DNA from 3 places in the Brevibacillus humidisoli genome. Region 1 is predicted to be linked to each of the others. Evidence: a T-box and tRNA genes for the amino acid it is inferred to sense, from the RefSeq annotation. Region 1 holds a T-box; the other regions hold tRNA genes.
The links. The T-box of region 1 lies ahead of pheS (phenylalanine--tRNA ligase subunit alpha). A T-box ahead of a tRNA ligase gene usually reads a tRNA of that ligase, here a tRNA-Phe.

Region 1 (4,978 bases):
ATAATCTGATTTCCGCCAACGTTCTTGATTTCATCGAGTTGGCTGAAGATTACAGTGTTGCCGAGGTAGTAGTCGCCCCGACAATGGTTGGCAAGGATTTGCGCCAGTTGGACGTGCGTGCTCGCTACGGAGTCAACGTCATCGCGATTAAAAGCGGAGAGCAGTTTAACATTTCGCCGCGTCCGGATGATGTGATTCAGCATAACGATGTCCTGGTTGTGATCGGTCACAATCGCGATTTAAAAGAGTTTGAGGAGAAGGCGTAACAGATGACTTTGGACGTGATTCATTCTCCCCACAATCAGCAGATCAAACGGCTGGCCAGCCTGCTTAGTCGAAAGGGCCGCACGGAGTCCGGTCGGTATCTGGTCGAAGGGGTACACCTGGTGGAGGAGGCCCTCAAGTCTGAGGCAGAGGTCACTACTGTTGTCTATGATGCCGAGCGCGGGATTCCCGAGGAGATTGCATCGATGCTGGCGGGCCGACCGGACGTTGCCTTGCTGCCTGTCTCCTCATCCATCTTCCATAAGTTGTCGGAAACCAAATCACCGCAGGGAATCCTCGCTGAGGTGGGCAAGCGGCAGCTCGACTGGAAGATGTGGTGGAACGGGCAGAGGAATCATGACAGGTTGCTATTGCTGCTCGATGAGATACAAGACCCCGGGAATCTAGGCACCATCCTGCGAACGGCTGAAGCGGCCGGCGTCGATGCGGTTGTCGTCGGTCGGGGGAGCGTTGATCTCTACAACGGAAAAGTGGTTCGTGCGACGATGGGTGCTCTGTTTCGGTTGGCTGTATTTGTTGAGGATCTGGTTCCGCTGATGGATGAGATCGCCCAGGCAGGGGGAAACCTGCTGGTCACCTCCCTGGAAGAAGCCAGTCAACCGTATGATGCCCCGCTGTATGCCGGGCATGTGGCAATCGTGATCGGTAACGAAGGGAGAGGAGTTTCCCCCCATGTACGGGAGCGGGCGACAGACTATGTCCATATTCCTCTCTACGGGAAGGCAGAATCTCTGAATGCCGCAGTGGCTGCGGGGATTATGCTATACGAAGCAAGACGGCAGCAAAAGAAAAGAGTGTAGCTGTCTCGCTCCTCATGAAGTACTCACGCTATGAAGTGGCATGCTGCTTTCGCTGCTCCGAGTGAGCTTGCCGAGCTAATGACCACTGCTCTTGAGCCATGTGGACGATCCCCGTCTCGATCGTTTCCCCTTTCATTTGAACCACTTTGGAAAAGTAGCGGACCGCATCATCCAGGCTGCCGATACGTCGCTTCAGTTCACCGATGAGGTAGAGCATCCGTACTTCTGACATTTCTTTGTCGCCGACCACATAGTCTGAGTGCTCATACGAGCGTTCGTATTCCTCTGCGGCAAACTGGATGAATCTCTGTTCCTCTGCTTCATCCTGCAGAAAGCGGTACAACCAACTAAGGCGCAGGCAGAGTCCTGCCTTGATGCTGTGCGGCTGATCGGTCAGCACTGCTGCATGGAGAGCCAGCTTGTAGGCGGCAGTGGCTGTCTTGATGCTCCGCAGGCTTCCGAACTGCTTTTTCTGCCATTTGGCGGCGATTTGCTGTTTCACCAGTTCACGCGCTTGTGGGGTCAGGGTTGTCGAAAAATGTTCGGTGAACGAGAAGCCGCATTGCGGACAGACACTTACCGTATACAAGATCGGATTGCACTGCTGTTCTTTGTAGTAGGTGCAGAAATCGGTGTCTCGGCTGATAGCGGCCTGCATGCCTTGCCGAACTTTCTTGGTCGGAAATGTGTGATCACAATAGAGGCAGGTTACCGTTTTATCGTACAGCAAATCCATTTTGTTCACGATGTCTTCCTCCTTAGATGTCAAACCTGACAACAGCGATTGTGGGATTTGCAAGCAGGGACGCTTTGCGGTATAATTTTTACACCAGTTTTCATCATGTGACAGTGCGATGAAGGAGCCTAGTACATGGAATCGTAGCCTTTCAGGGAGGAAATACCGCAGACTGAGAGTATTTCCAGTGCTACATCTATGGAATTCCCTCCTGAGCTGCCCTCTGAAACCACTTTCCGTGTTTAAGTAGGAGGCGTCCGGATCATCCCGTTATCGATGACGAGAGTGGGGCAGTATCTGGCTGCCTAAGATGGGTGGTACCGCGAGCAAACGGCTCGTCCCTTTGGGGACGGGTCTTTCTTATTTTCAAGAGGAAAAGGAGCGAACGATTGTGCAATCACGTCTTCAGGAATTGAAACAGGCCGCCATGTCGCGGCTTGGTGAAATCTCAGACACGCAGCAATTGCAAGAACTGCGGGTAAAGTACCTGGGCAAGAAAGGTGAATTGACGGAGATTTTGCGGGGCATGGGCAGCCTGTCCGCTGAAGAACGTCCGGTCGTAGGACAGTTGGTCAATGAAGTACGGGGCGAACTGGAAGCGGCAATCGCGGCGAAGCAAACCGCGTTGAATCAGGCCGCTGTCGAGGCAAAGCTGGCAGCTGAATCGCTTGACGTCACGCTGCCGGGTCGACCGTTGCCAAGTGGAACGATGCATCCCCTGTCGCGCATCATCGAGCAGGCCGAAGATATTTTCATCGGTCTTGGCTTTGAAGTGGCAGAGGGACCGGAGGTAGAACTGGATCACTTCAACTTTGAAATGCTCAACCTGCCAAAAGATCACCCGGCCCGCGATATGCAGGATTCGTTTTACATCACCGAGGAGATTCTGCTGCGGACCCAGACTTCGCCGGTACAGGCACGGACCATGTTGAGAAAAGAAGGAAAAACACCAGTAAAGATTATCTGTCCAGGGAAAGTGTACCGACGTGATGACGATGACGCGACCCACTCCCACCAGTTTACGCAGATCGAAGGACTGGTTGTGGACAGAGGAATCCGGATGAGTGATTTGAAGGGAACCTTGCTCACGTTTGCCCGGCAGATGTTTGGTGAAGACCAGCAGATCAGGCTGCGCCCCAGCTTCTTTCCGTTTACCGAACCAAGCGTGGAGGTAGACATCCAGTGCATTTTCTGCGGAGGAGATGGCTGTCGCACCTGCAAACAGACCGGCTGGATCGAAATCCTCGGGGCCGGTATGGTCCATCCGCGTGTGCTGGAGATGGGGGGCTATGATCCGCGTGAAGTGAGCGGTTTTGCCTTTGGAATGGGCGTGGAGCGAATCGCCATGCTCAAGTACGGGATTGAAGACATTCGCCATTTCTACACCAATGACGTCCGGTTCTTGCGTCAGTTCAATCGGGTATAGGGGAGGAGACTACAGATGAAGGTATCGTATCAGTGGCTGTCGGCATACGTCGATTTGTCCGGAATGACGCCGCACCGGTTGGCAGAATTGTTAACCAGCAGCGGGATTGAAGTGGATGCGGTAGAATCGCGCAATCAAGGCGTGGAGAATGTTGTGATCGGATACGTCAAGGAGCGGAGCCAGCATCCTGACGCCGACCGCTTAAGCGTCTGCGTAGTGGATGTTGGACAAGGAGAAGATTTGCAAATCGTCTGCGGCGCTAAAAATGTGGCGCAGGGACAAAAAGTACCGGTTGCGCTGCCGGGGGCCAAACTTCCGGGAGGCCTAAAGATCAAACGCTCCAAACTGCGTGGTGTGGAATCGCAGGGGATGATCTGTTCGGCCAAAGAATTGGGCCTCAATGATAAACTGCTCGCCAAAGACCAGCAGGAGGGGATCATGGTTCTGCCGGAAGAGGCGGAAGTGGGTGCTGATGCCGTTTCCTACCTGGGACTGGATGATTATGTGCTGGAGTTGGGGCTAACTCCAAACCGTTCGGATTGTTTGAGCATGCTGGGGGTGGCTTACGAAGTGGCGGCAATCCTCGGCCGCGACGTACAGATTCCACAGCTGGAACTGGTTGAAGATGGAGCGGATAATCCCTTGTCTGTCCGGATTGAGGCCAAAGATCACTGTCATCAATATCACGGCCGCCATTTTACCCGGGTGCGAATCGGTTCATCGCCGCAGTGGTTAAAGAACCGATTGATGGCGGCTGGGGTACGTCCGATCAACAATGTGGTCGACGTGACCAACTATGTGATGCTGGAGTACGGTCAACCGCTGCATGCCTTTGACGCAAACTGTGTCAGCAACCAGGCAATCGTTGTGCGTCTGGCCGAGCCAGGGGAAAAACTGGTAACGTTGGACGATCAGGAGCGGGCCTTGGATGAGCAGACATTGGTCATCGCCGATCCGCAAAAGGGATTGGCGATTGCCGGTATCATGGGCGGAGCCAACTCTGAGGTGACGGAGAAGACCGAGGAGATCATACTCGAATCAGCCTACTTTACGCCTCAGTCGATCCGTCGTTCGGCACGGATGCTGGAAATGCGGACAGAAGGCTGCGTCCGGTGGGAGAAGGGCGTCGATCCCAACCGTGTTCCATTGGCGGCCGATCGGGCTGCCGGACTGATCCAGCAATTGGCCGGAGCGGTCGTCTCCAAGGGGATAGCGGGTGAAGTGGTGGAACAGCGCCAACCGGTGGTCGTCTCGTTGACACTGCCCCATCTGAACCGCCATCTCGGCATGTCGCTAAGTCCAGAGGAAGTGTCGGCCATCTTTGGCCGTCTGCAGTTCGCTTACCAATACAGCGAGGAAACCTGGCATGTGCAGATCCCCACACGACGCAATGACATCACGCTAGCCGAAGATCTGATCGAAGAAGTAGCTCGTCTGTACGGTTATGACAAGATCCCGACTACGCTGCCGTTTGGAGAGACCACACAAGGCAGGCTGACGCGCGACCAGTCCCTTCGTCGTCGAGTGCGTCATCACTTGATTGGTGCCGGGTTGTCAGAGGCGATCGCCTATTCGCTGATCAATCCGGGGAGGCTGGATGACGTAGCGGGTCTACATGAGCAGAATCTCCACAGCTTGCGGTTGGCGATGCCGATGAGTGAAGAACATAGTGTCCTGCGGGTCAGCCTGCTGCCGGGACTCTTGCAGGTCGCCCAGTACAATAAAAACCGG
Region 2 (4,978 bases), 2.0 Mb from region 1:
TCCTCCCGTCTCCGGTCGACCAGTGCGTGATCTGTCGATGAGCCGGATAGACCAGAAACTCGTTTCGGATGGTGAATGTTTTTTGCCGCTGGACAAACCCGAAGTAGTCCCCGGCGGTTACGACGCAATCGGTCAGTTGATAATACCCACGCGGAACTCGCGGAATCACATAGTGGAGGATCACTTCCCGCCTAAACCAGGGGAATAATAGTTGGCGATGCGGCTCGTAATAACCGGCAAGCTTGTCGGGCAGGGGTTCCACGACCAGATTCCAGCCTAGTGGAAACCAGATCTTTCGCTTGACGCGCAGCGTCACCGTCAAATCGTCCCCATCCTGGAGACGATCGCGATTGACGGTGCGAGATACCTCCAACGTGGTAAACATCAGGAGATACGTCACCAGTACATAGCAGACCAACGTCAAGCAACTGTAAAACAGAAACCAACTGGCAAAGCCGCCTTGGAACTTGGCAAATACGTAGGTGATCCCCAACAGAGCGAGGATTTTGAGTTTTGCGTATTTTTGTTGTTTCACGCTATCCACCGCGCTTTCAGCTTACCGGAACGCGCGTCTCCTGCAGCAGGTTGGTCAGAACCCGCTCCACCGTCGCCCCATCCAGACGTGCTTCCGGTTTTAAAATCATACGGTGTGCAAAAGTAAACGGAACCAGCTCTTTGACATCGTCCGGAATCACATAATCCCTGCCTCGTACAAAAGCGAGTGCTTGAACGGCCCGGCACAACGCGATTGCCCCCCGCGGGCTTACCCCCAAATAGACGTCAGGGTGCTCACGTGAACGCTGACAAAGCCGTACGATATACTCCTTGACCGGTTCACTTACCTTCACCTCGGTCACCTGCCGCTGCAGCGCAGACACGTCATCGGCCGATATGACGGCCTGAACCCGATCGATCGGGTGATCTCCCACAAATCGAGTAAGAATCTCCAGCTCTTCCCGATCTGTGGGGTACCCCAGGTGAAGCTGCAGCAAGAATCGATCCAACTGCGCTTCCGGAAGAGGAAACGTTCCCTCGTATTCCAGCGGGTTTTGCGTCGCCATGACAAAGAAGGGATTTTCCAGTTGGTGGGTGTAGCCGTCAATCGTGACAGACTGTTCCTCCATCGCTTCCAGTAAAGCAGATTGTGTTTTCGGGGAAGTACGGTTGATTTCATCTGCGAGGATCACGTTGGCAAAAATCGGTCCTTGTCTGAATTCAAACTCCATCGTTTTTTGATTAAAGATGGAAACACCGGTTACGTCAGTGGGCAGAAGGTCGGGGGTGAACTGAATCCGTTTAAATTGACCGCCAATGGATCGGGCCAACGAGCGGACCAGCATGGTTTTCCCTACGCCCGGGACGTCTTCCAACAACACGTGCCCTTTGGCCAGCAAAGCAACAACGGTCAGTTCAATGACGCTTTTTTTCCCTATCAAAACGGTTTCAATATTGTTCATCAGTGCCGTAATAGCTTGATGCGGCTGATCGAGCTTGATCATACTCATCGTCACAACTCCTGTTCTATGCAACCAGTTTGCTTTTCTTTCCTAATTACTAGAATTCTGGTGCAATTCCTTTTTTACTGATGAAAAAAAAGAGCAGGATGGGAATCGCCTACTCTCTCTGTGTCGTACCCTTGAGATTTCGCTTCCTGTCACTTTATAGACGAGCCAACCGCCGCAATTGTTTCCAGGTTGTAGTGCTGTGAAGTGATCCAGTCGAAGAGAGAATCCCAGTACGTATACGTTTTTCATCATGGAGCGGACAACGGGGCTCGAACCCGCGGCCTTCGCCTTGGCAAGGCGACGCTCTACCAGCTGAGCTATGTCCGCACAATTGCAAAAGGGGGAGCGAATAGAAGCGTGTGTCCCTTTTTCTCAATGCTATTCCTAATCATTCTTATCTATGGTATCATGTTCACCATTCTCTTATCAAGGCAAGGAGGAGGTACTCGGTGCAGTTGCGTCGAGAATCCTGAATAAGCGAGAAGAAAGCAACGAAAATCGACTCTTTTAGGGTTGTCACTTCTTTTACAGAAATAAAAAAAGCCTTGATTTCTCAAGGTTTTTAGCCATATGGTGCGGGTGAAGGGACTTGAACCCCCACGGTTGCCCGCCAGAACCTAAATCTGGTGCGTCTGCCAATTCCGCCACACCCGCAAAGTAAGAAATGGTGAGCCATGAAGGACTCGAACCTTCGACCCTCTGATTAAAAGTCAGATGCTCTACCAACTGAGCTAATGGCTCTTATTTTCAAGAGAAAAAGAAATGGCTGGGGTACTAGGATTCGAACCTAGGAATGACGGAGTCAAAGTCCGTTGCCTTACCGCTTGGCTATACCCCAACGACATGGTGCCGGCGATAGGAATCGAACCCACAACCCCCTGATTACAAGTCAGGTGCTCTACCAATTGAGCTACACCGGCATCTTTACAATGAATTGTTATATGGATAAAAATGGTGGTTCGGGACGGAATCGAACCGCCGACACGAGGATTTTCAGTCCTCTGCTCTACCGACTGAGCTACCGAACCAATTAACAATCGGGTGTAAAACCCGTTCGTCATGAAAATGGCGGAGCTGACGGGACTCGAACCCGCGACCTCCGGTGTGACAGACCGGCGTGAACTCCAACTTCACCACAGCTCCATGATTACCATTGTATTGCCTAGTTCAGATAAATTTGGTTGCACCCTTCGGGTATCACTATCTCACCTTAGCACTGAAGTATATTCGACGTAGTTAAGGTGATATTTTGGTTGCGGGGGCAGGATTTGAACCTGCGACCTTCGGGTTATGAGCCCGACGAGCTACCGAACTGCTCCACCCCGCGACGATATGAGTTAGAATCAATGGTGGAGGCTGACGGGATCGAACCGCCGACCCTCTGCTTGTAAGGCAGATGCTCTCCCAGCTGAGCTAAGCCTCCACATGACACCCCACAAAGTACCCTTCTCCTTCATCACCGTGAAGCAGCGTTTCGTTCCTTTGTGGGGAAACAAATCAAGATATGGTGACCCGTAGGGGATTCGAACCCCTGCATGACAGCGTGAAAGGCTGCTGTGTTAAACCGCTTCACCAACGGGCCATACTGATTTATGGTGCGGTCGGCGAGACTCGAACTCGCACGGGTCGCCCCGCCACCCCCTCAAGATGGTGTGTCTGCCAATTCCACCACGACCGCAGGATACGTTTTGGTAGCGGTGGAGGGGATCGAACCCCCGACCTTTCGGGTATGAACCGAACGCTCTAGCCAGCTGAGCTACACCGCCATACAAATCTGTTATAAAACTGGCGGAGAGTGAGGGATTCGAACCCTCGCTACGCTTACGCATACTAACGGTTTAGCAAACCGTCCCCTTCGGCCTCTTGGGTAACTCTCCGTGATATGGCTCCTCAGGACGGACTCGAACCGCCAACCTACCGGTTAACAGCCGGTTGCTCCACCATTGAGCTACTGAGGAACAGTATGAGGTGCCACGAGCAGGCGGTGATGCCTGTGCCAGTCACACCTTCAAAACCGGATAACAGGTGTATAGACGAAGGAAAAGAGAGTGTGGATAAGTCCTCGACCGATTAGTATTCGTCAGCTCCACGCGTTGCCGCGCTTCCACATCGAACCTATCAACCTCATCGTCTCTGAGGGGTCTTACCAGCTTGCGCTGTGGGAAGTCTCATCTTGGAGGGGGCTTCACGCTTAGATGCTTTCAGCGCTTATCCCGTCCGCACATAGCTACCCAGCTGTGCCACTGGCGTGACAACTGGTGCACCAGCGGTGCGTCCATCCCGGTCCTCTCGTACTAAGGACAGCTCTCCTCAAACTTCCTGCGCCCGCGACAGATAGGGACCGAACTGTCTCACGACGTTCTGAACCCAGCTCGCGTACCGCTTTAATGGGCGAACAGCCCAACCCTTGGGACCTACTACAGCCCCAGGATGCGATGAGCCGACATCGAGGTGCCAAACCTCCCCGTCGATGTGGACTCTTGGGGGAGATAAGCCTGTTATCCCCAGGGTAGCTTTTATCCGTTGAGCGATGGCCCTTCCATGCGGAACCACCGGATCACTAAGCCCGACTTTCGTCCCTGCTCGACTTGTAGGTCTCGCAGTCAAGCTCCCTTGTGCCTTTACACTCTACGAATGATTTCCAACCATTCTGAGGGAACCTTTGGGCGCCTCCGTTACCTTTTGGGAGGCGACCGCCCCAGTCAAACTGCCCACCTGGCATGGTCCTCGCACCCGATCAGGGTGCCGAGTTAGAAACTCCGTACATCAAGGGTGGTATCCCAACGGCGCCTCCCCCGATGCTGGCGCACCGGATTCTCAGGCTCCCACCTATGCTGTACATGATGCACAAAGTTCCAATACCAGGCTACAGTAAAGCTCCATGGGGTCTTTCCGTCTTGTCGCGGGTAACCTGCATCTTCACAGGTATTATGATTTCACCGGGTCTCTTGCCGAGACAGCGCCCAAGTCGTTACGCCTTTCGTGCGGGTCGGAACTTACCCGACAAGGAATTTCGCTACCTTAGGACCGTTATAGTTACGGCCGCCGTTTACTGGGGCTTCGGTTCAAAGCTTCGCTTCTACCCACCGAACACAAGCTTACGCTCGCGTTCGGCGGGGCCCAGAAGCTAACTCATCCCCTTAACCTTCCAGCACCGGGCAGGCGTCAGCCCCTATACTTCGCCTTGCGGCTTCGCAGAGACCTGTGTTTTTGCTAAACAGTCGCTTGGGCCTTTTCACTGCGGCCCCCTCGGGCTCAGCCCACCTGACACAAGCTTACGCTCGTGTCAGGCGGGGACCCTCACCCTACCGGGGCGCCCCTTCTCCCGAAGTTACGGGGCCATTTTGCCGAGTTCCTTAGCAAGAGTTATCCCGCGCACCTTAGGATTCTCTCCTCGCCTACCTGTGTCGGTTTGCGGTACGGGCACCTTGTTCCTCACTAGACGCTTTTCTTGGCAGTGTGAAATCAGGGAC
Region 3 (4,978 bases), 2.4 Mb from region 1:
TCCACAACGACTACATCGTACTGCTGTACCAACCACATGAACTGACGGCGCCGCTCCTCCGACCAACACCTGCCGGTAGGATTCTGGAAATCAGGATTGACGTAAATCAACTTGACCTCATCCGTGTGATCCAAGGTGTGGCGAAGCTCGTCCAGATCCATACCGTCCTCATCTGTCTCAACCTGTACAAAACGGGGGCAGTAACCACGAAAGGCATTTAGCGCACCTAGGTAGGTCGGGCTTTCACACAGAATCACATCTCCCTCATCCAAGAACACTTTCCCAATCATGTCTAACCCCTGTTGCGAGCCGCTCGTAATGATAATCTCGTCAGCTGTTATCTTTCTTGCCCCGTGACGATTATGACGGGCAGCAATTTGATCACGTAGGGGTCGATATCCTTCTGTAGTAGAGTATTGCAGCGCCTCCTGTCCTTGCTCTTCTAGGATCAAGCGGCGTACTTCAGCTAACTGGGCAAGTGGAAATAGCTCCGGAGCAGGCAATCCCCCTCCAAATGAGATCGTTCCCGGCTGCTCTGTCACTTTTAACAAATTTCGTATTTCCGAAGCTTTCATCTGTGCCATTCGTGCAGCAAGTCTGGGCATCCAGTACAGTCTCCTCTCCCTCTGTTCATCAACGCGTTTGCTGACAGATTCCGTTCTCTCCTCTCTAGATCAATACTCTTCCTATCCTTATACGAATCCGTCAAGCTTACTTGATATTGTATTGCGAGTTCACACAGGTATAAACATCCAATCAGCTAGAATATATCAGGCCAATTTTTTACCTGATTCCAGATTAAAAGGCGTACATACTGTGCAGTTAGGATCAAACGGCGTTAGCGAAGTTATGCGTTCAAGGTATGTGAAGGGCCACCCGTCATCTGGTGGCCCTTGAAGAGTAGTGCGCTGACAAAAACAAAAAAAAGCCCCATAGTGTGATATTTGATATTATCCCCTTTGAGTAGACAGTGTAAAAAAGCCCCCCACCTGGCGGTGGGTGTTACACTATCCTCGGAGGGGATTTTCGTATGGCTAAAAAAGGACAAATATTCCAACGGTACACGGAGGAATTTAAACAGAAAGCTATTACTCTGTATGAACAAACAGGAATGAGCTTCGAAGCGGTTGCCAAAGAATTAGGAGTGCCTAGTTGTACCCAGATCAAGAATTGGGTTAGGAAACACCGTAACGGAGAAGGATTGAAGGATAGAAGAGGTACAGCATCTAAAAGTAATCATCAATTTATAGGGCGTCCGCGCACTAGATTCGCTACTGTGGAGGAAGAAAGGGACTATTTGAAAGCGCAGGTTGAATACTTAAAAAAGCGCTATCCAAATCTACACGGGGAGGGTGGGTTTCAAAAGTAGCACGCTATGGGGTTATTGATCAGTTGACAACGAAGTATCCTGTTACTTGGTTAGTCGATATCGCCAAAGTTTCTCGCGCTGGTTACTACAAGTGGAAAAATAGACAAGAAGCACGGGCTGCAAGGCAACAACATAATCAACTCATTAAGGAACATCTGCTGGCGATACATAAAATACATGCTTATTTCGGCTATCCAAGAATGCAGATTGCATTAAAAAAGAAAGGGTTTCATGTAAATCACAAACGAGAGTATCGTCTGATGAAGGAAATGAATCTTCAGTCGGTTATTCGTAAGAAACGCCGCTTCTTTGGTCGAACAGCATCAGTTGTTAACCCGAACAGGCTTAACCGAGAGTTTAAAGCAGAAAAGCCAAATCAATTGTATGTGACAGATATTACGTTCATTGCCTTGCAAAGTCGCTTTTATTACCTTTCGGTAATTCAAGACCTCTATAACAACGAAGTTGTTGCCTGGCAGCTCTCTCAACGGAATGATTTAAGACTTGTTATAGATACGGTCGAGGAACTAAGCAAAAAAAGAGACGTGCAGGAAGCAGTCCTGCATTCTGATCAGGGCTTCCAGTACACGTCTAAGCAGTACAATGCACGAATAAAGGATCTAGGCATGAAAGGCAGCCACTCTCGCAAAGGAAACTGCCTTGATAATGCCCCCATTGAGTCCTTTTTTTCGCATCTCAAAACAGAAACATTGTACTTTTCTGAGTGTAAAACAGAAGAAGAGCTCTTACAAGCGATTAAAAAATACATTTGGTTTTATAACCATGAGCGTTTCCAAAAAAAAAATTGAACCAGTGTGCTCCGGTTGAGTACCGTAACACACTGGTTGCCTAGGCTTTTTTAGAGCTGTCTACTTGACAGGGGTAAGTCCATCTATGGGGCTTTTTTGTATGTAGTGTGGTGCCGGTGAAGGGACTCGAACCCCCACTCCCTTGCGAGAACTTGATTTTGAGTCAAGCGCGTCTGCCAGTTCCGCCACACCGGCATAGTAAAGAAAGATATCTATCGTATGGAGGAGGTACCCGGATTCGAACCGGGGGATAAGGGTTTTGCAGACCCGTGCCTTACCACTTGGCTATACCTCCAGAAATGCAAATGGAGCGGACAACGGGGCTCGAACCCGCGGCCTTCGCCTTGGCAAGGCGACGCTCTACCAGCTGAGCTATGTCCGCAGCACATGGCTGGGGCGCCTGGATTCGAACCAGGGCATGACGGAGTCAAAGTCCGTTGCCTTACCGCTTGGCTACGCCCCAACGCGAATTTAATTGTGAAAAATGGGGCGATCGATGGGATTCGAACCCACGAGTGCCGGAGCCACAATCCGGTGCGTTAACCCCTTCGCCACGACCGCCATATTTGTCTCCATGTGTTGTGCATAGTTGGCAGGGGCAGTAGGAATCGAACCCACACCGAAGGTTTTGGAGACCTTTGTTCTACCGTTAAACTATGCCCCTACAGAAGAAAATGGTGGTTCGGGACGGAATCGAACCGCCGACACGAGGATTTTCAGTCCTCTGCTCTACCGACTGAGCTACCGAACCAAACGCGAATGAAAATGGCGGAGCTGACGGGACTCGAACCCGCGACCTCCGGTGTGACAGACCGGCGTGAACTCCAACTTCACCACAGCTCCATGAATATGATTATATTTTAGGTGCACCCAGAGGGTACCACTATCTCACCTTAACATTGAAGTATATTCGACGTAGTAAAGGTGATATTTTGGTTGCGGGGGCAGGATTTGAACCTGCGACCTTCGGGTTATGAGCCCGACGAGCTACCGAACTGCTCCACCCCGCGACGGTATGAGTATTCGTTTCGAACGAATGGTGGAGGCTGACGGGATCGAACCGCCGACCCTCTGCTTGTAAGGCAGATGCTCTCCCAGCTGAGCTAAGCCTCCATATAAGACCCCACAAAGACATTATGCTTCAAAATAAGCTCCGATTCCTTTGTGGGGAGACAAATCAAATATGGTGACCCGTAGGGGATTCGAACCCCTGCATGACAGCGTGAAAGGCTGCTGTGTTAAACCGCTTCACCAACGGGCCATCAAAATGGCGGATGGAGTGGGATTTGAACCCACGAGACGAGTTATCCCCGTCTACACGATTTCCAATCGTGCTCCTTCGGCCTCTCGGACATCCATCCGCATAGAGTGGCTCCTCAGGACGGACTCGAACCGCCAACCTACCGGTTAACAGCCGGTTGCTCCACCATTGAGCTACTGAGGAACAGTATGAGGTGCCACGAGCAGGCGATGATGCCTGTGCCAGTCACACCTTCAAAACCGGATAACGGAATGTATAGAACAAGGAAAAGAAAGTGTGGATAAGTCCTCGACCGATTAGTATTCGTCAGCTCCACGCGTTGCCGCGCTTCCACATCGAACCTATCAACCTCATCGTCTCTGAGGGGTCTTACCAGCTTGCGCTGTGGGAAGTCTCATCTTGGAGGGGGCTTCACGCTTAGATGCTTTCAGCGCTTATCCCGTCCGCACATAGCTACCCAGCTGTGCCACTGGCGTGACAACTGGTGCACCAGCGGTGCGTCCATCCCGGTCCTCTCGTACTAAGGACAGCTCTCCTCAAACTTCCTGCGCCCGCGACAGATAGGGACCGAACTGTCTCACGACGTTCTGAACCCAGCTCGCGTACCGCTTTAATGGGCGAACAGCCCAACCCTTGGGACCTACTACAGCCCCAGGATGCGATGAGCCGACATCGAGGTGCCAAACCTCCCCGTCGATGTGGACTCTTGGGGGAGATAAGCCTGTTATCCCCAGGGTAGCTTTTATCCGTTGAGCGATGGCCCTTCCATGCGGAACCACCGGATCACTAAGCCCGACTTTCGTCCCTGCTCGACTTGTAGGTCTCGCAGTCAAGCTCCCTTGTGCCTTTACACTCTACGAATGATTTCCAACCATTCTGAGGGAACCTTTGGGCGCCTCCGTTACCTTTTGGGAGGCGACCGCCCCAGTCAAACTGCCCACCTGGCATGGTCCTCGCACCCGATCAGGGTGCCGAGTTAGAAACTCCGTACATCAAGGGTGGTATCCCAACGGCGCCTCCCCCGATGCTGGCGCACCGGATTCTCAGGCTCCCACCTATGCTGTACATGATGCACAAAGTTCCAATACCAGGCTACAGTAAAGCTCCATGGGGTCTTTCCGTCTTGTCGCGGGTAACCTGCATCTTCACAGGTATTATGATTTCACCGGGTCTCTTGCCGAGACAGCGCCCAAGTCGTTACGCCTTTCGTGCGGGTCGGAACTTACCCGACAAGGAATTTCGCTACCTTAGGACCGTTATAGTTACGGCCGCCGTTTACTGGGGCTTCGGTTCAAAGCTTCGCTTCTACCCACCGAACACAAGCTTACGCTCGCGTTCGGCGGGGCCCAGAAGCTAACTCATCCCCTTAACCTTCCAGCACCGGGCAGGCGTCAGCCCCTATACTTCGCCTTGCGGCTTCGCAGAGACCTGTGTTTTTGCTAAACAGTCGCTTGGGCCTTTTCACTGCGGCCCCCTCGGGCTCAGCCCACCTGACACAAGCTTACGCTCGTGTCAGGCGGGGACCCTCACCCTACCGGG

Region 2: it has a tRNA-Phe gene. The T-box ahead of pheS (phenylalanine--tRNA ligase subunit alpha) is inferred to sense a tRNA for this amino acid. The anticodon was not compared.
Region 3: it has a tRNA-Phe gene. The T-box ahead of pheS (phenylalanine--tRNA ligase subunit alpha) is inferred to sense a tRNA for this amino acid. The anticodon was not compared.

What each region holds. Positions count from the first base shown of each region.
Region 1 covers NZ_CP087263.1:2,837,073-2,842,050, reverse strand. The annotation lists gene LOK74_RS14030 (potassium channel family protein) at 1-266, shown strand, start outside; gene LOK74_RS14025 (TrmH family RNA methyltransferase) at 270-1,085, shown strand; gene LOK74_RS14020 (DUF2225 domain-containing protein) at 1,114-1,821, opposite strand; T-box leader at 1,931-2,167, shown strand; gene pheS (phenylalanine--tRNA ligase subunit alpha) at 2,213-3,247, shown strand; gene pheT (phenylalanine--tRNA ligase subunit beta) at 3,263-4,978, shown strand, end outside.
Region 2 covers NZ_CP087263.1:4,883,350-4,888,327, reverse strand. The annotation lists gene LOK74_RS23930 (DUF58 domain-containing protein) at 1-535, opposite strand, end outside; gene LOK74_RS23925 (AAA family ATPase) at 552-1,505, opposite strand; tRNA gene LOK74_RS23920 (tRNA-Gly) at 1,757-1,832, opposite strand; tRNA gene LOK74_RS23915 (tRNA-Leu) at 2,077-2,159, opposite strand; tRNA gene LOK74_RS23910 (tRNA-Lys) at 2,171-2,246, opposite strand; tRNA gene LOK74_RS23905 (tRNA-Gln) at 2,269-2,343, opposite strand; tRNA gene LOK74_RS23900 (tRNA-Thr) at 2,350-2,425, opposite strand; tRNA gene LOK74_RS23895 (tRNA-Phe) at 2,458-2,533, opposite strand; tRNA gene LOK74_RS23890 (tRNA-Asp) at 2,572-2,648, opposite strand; tRNA gene LOK74_RS23885 (tRNA-Met) at 2,756-2,832, opposite strand; tRNA gene LOK74_RS23880 (tRNA-Val) at 2,853-2,928, opposite strand; tRNA gene LOK74_RS23875 (tRNA-Glu) at 3,011-3,087, opposite strand; tRNA gene LOK74_RS23870 (tRNA-Leu) at 3,099-3,183, opposite strand; tRNA gene LOK74_RS23865 (tRNA-Met) at 3,195-3,271, opposite strand; tRNA gene LOK74_RS23860 (tRNA-Ser) at 3,292-3,382, opposite strand; tRNA gene LOK74_RS23855 (tRNA-Asn) at 3,389-3,463, opposite strand; rRNA gene LOK74_RS23850 (23S ribosomal RNA) at 3,556-4,978, opposite strand, start outside.
Region 3 covers NZ_CP087263.1:343,371-348,348, reverse strand. The annotation lists gene LOK74_RS01835 (aminotransferase-like domain-containing protein) at 1-605, opposite strand, end outside; partial or broken gene LOK74_RS01830 (IS3 family transposase) at 1,031-2,222, shown strand; tRNA gene LOK74_RS01825 (tRNA-Leu) at 2,287-2,373, opposite strand; tRNA gene LOK74_RS01820 (tRNA-Cys) at 2,399-2,473, opposite strand; tRNA gene LOK74_RS01815 (tRNA-Gly) at 2,485-2,560, opposite strand; tRNA gene LOK74_RS01810 (tRNA-Gln) at 2,567-2,641, opposite strand; tRNA gene LOK74_RS01805 (tRNA-His) at 2,664-2,739, opposite strand; tRNA gene LOK74_RS01800 (tRNA-Trp) at 2,769-2,842, opposite strand; tRNA gene LOK74_RS01795 (tRNA-Phe) at 2,854-2,929, opposite strand; tRNA gene LOK74_RS01790 (tRNA-Asp) at 2,945-3,021, opposite strand; tRNA gene LOK74_RS01785 (tRNA-Met) at 3,112-3,188, opposite strand; tRNA gene LOK74_RS01780 (tRNA-Val) at 3,216-3,291, opposite strand; tRNA gene LOK74_RS01775 (tRNA-Glu) at 3,363-3,439, opposite strand; tRNA gene LOK74_RS01770 (tRNA-Ser) at 3,447-3,539, opposite strand; tRNA gene LOK74_RS01765 (tRNA-Asn) at 3,548-3,622, opposite strand; rRNA gene LOK74_RS01760 (23S ribosomal RNA) at 3,716-4,978, opposite strand, start outside.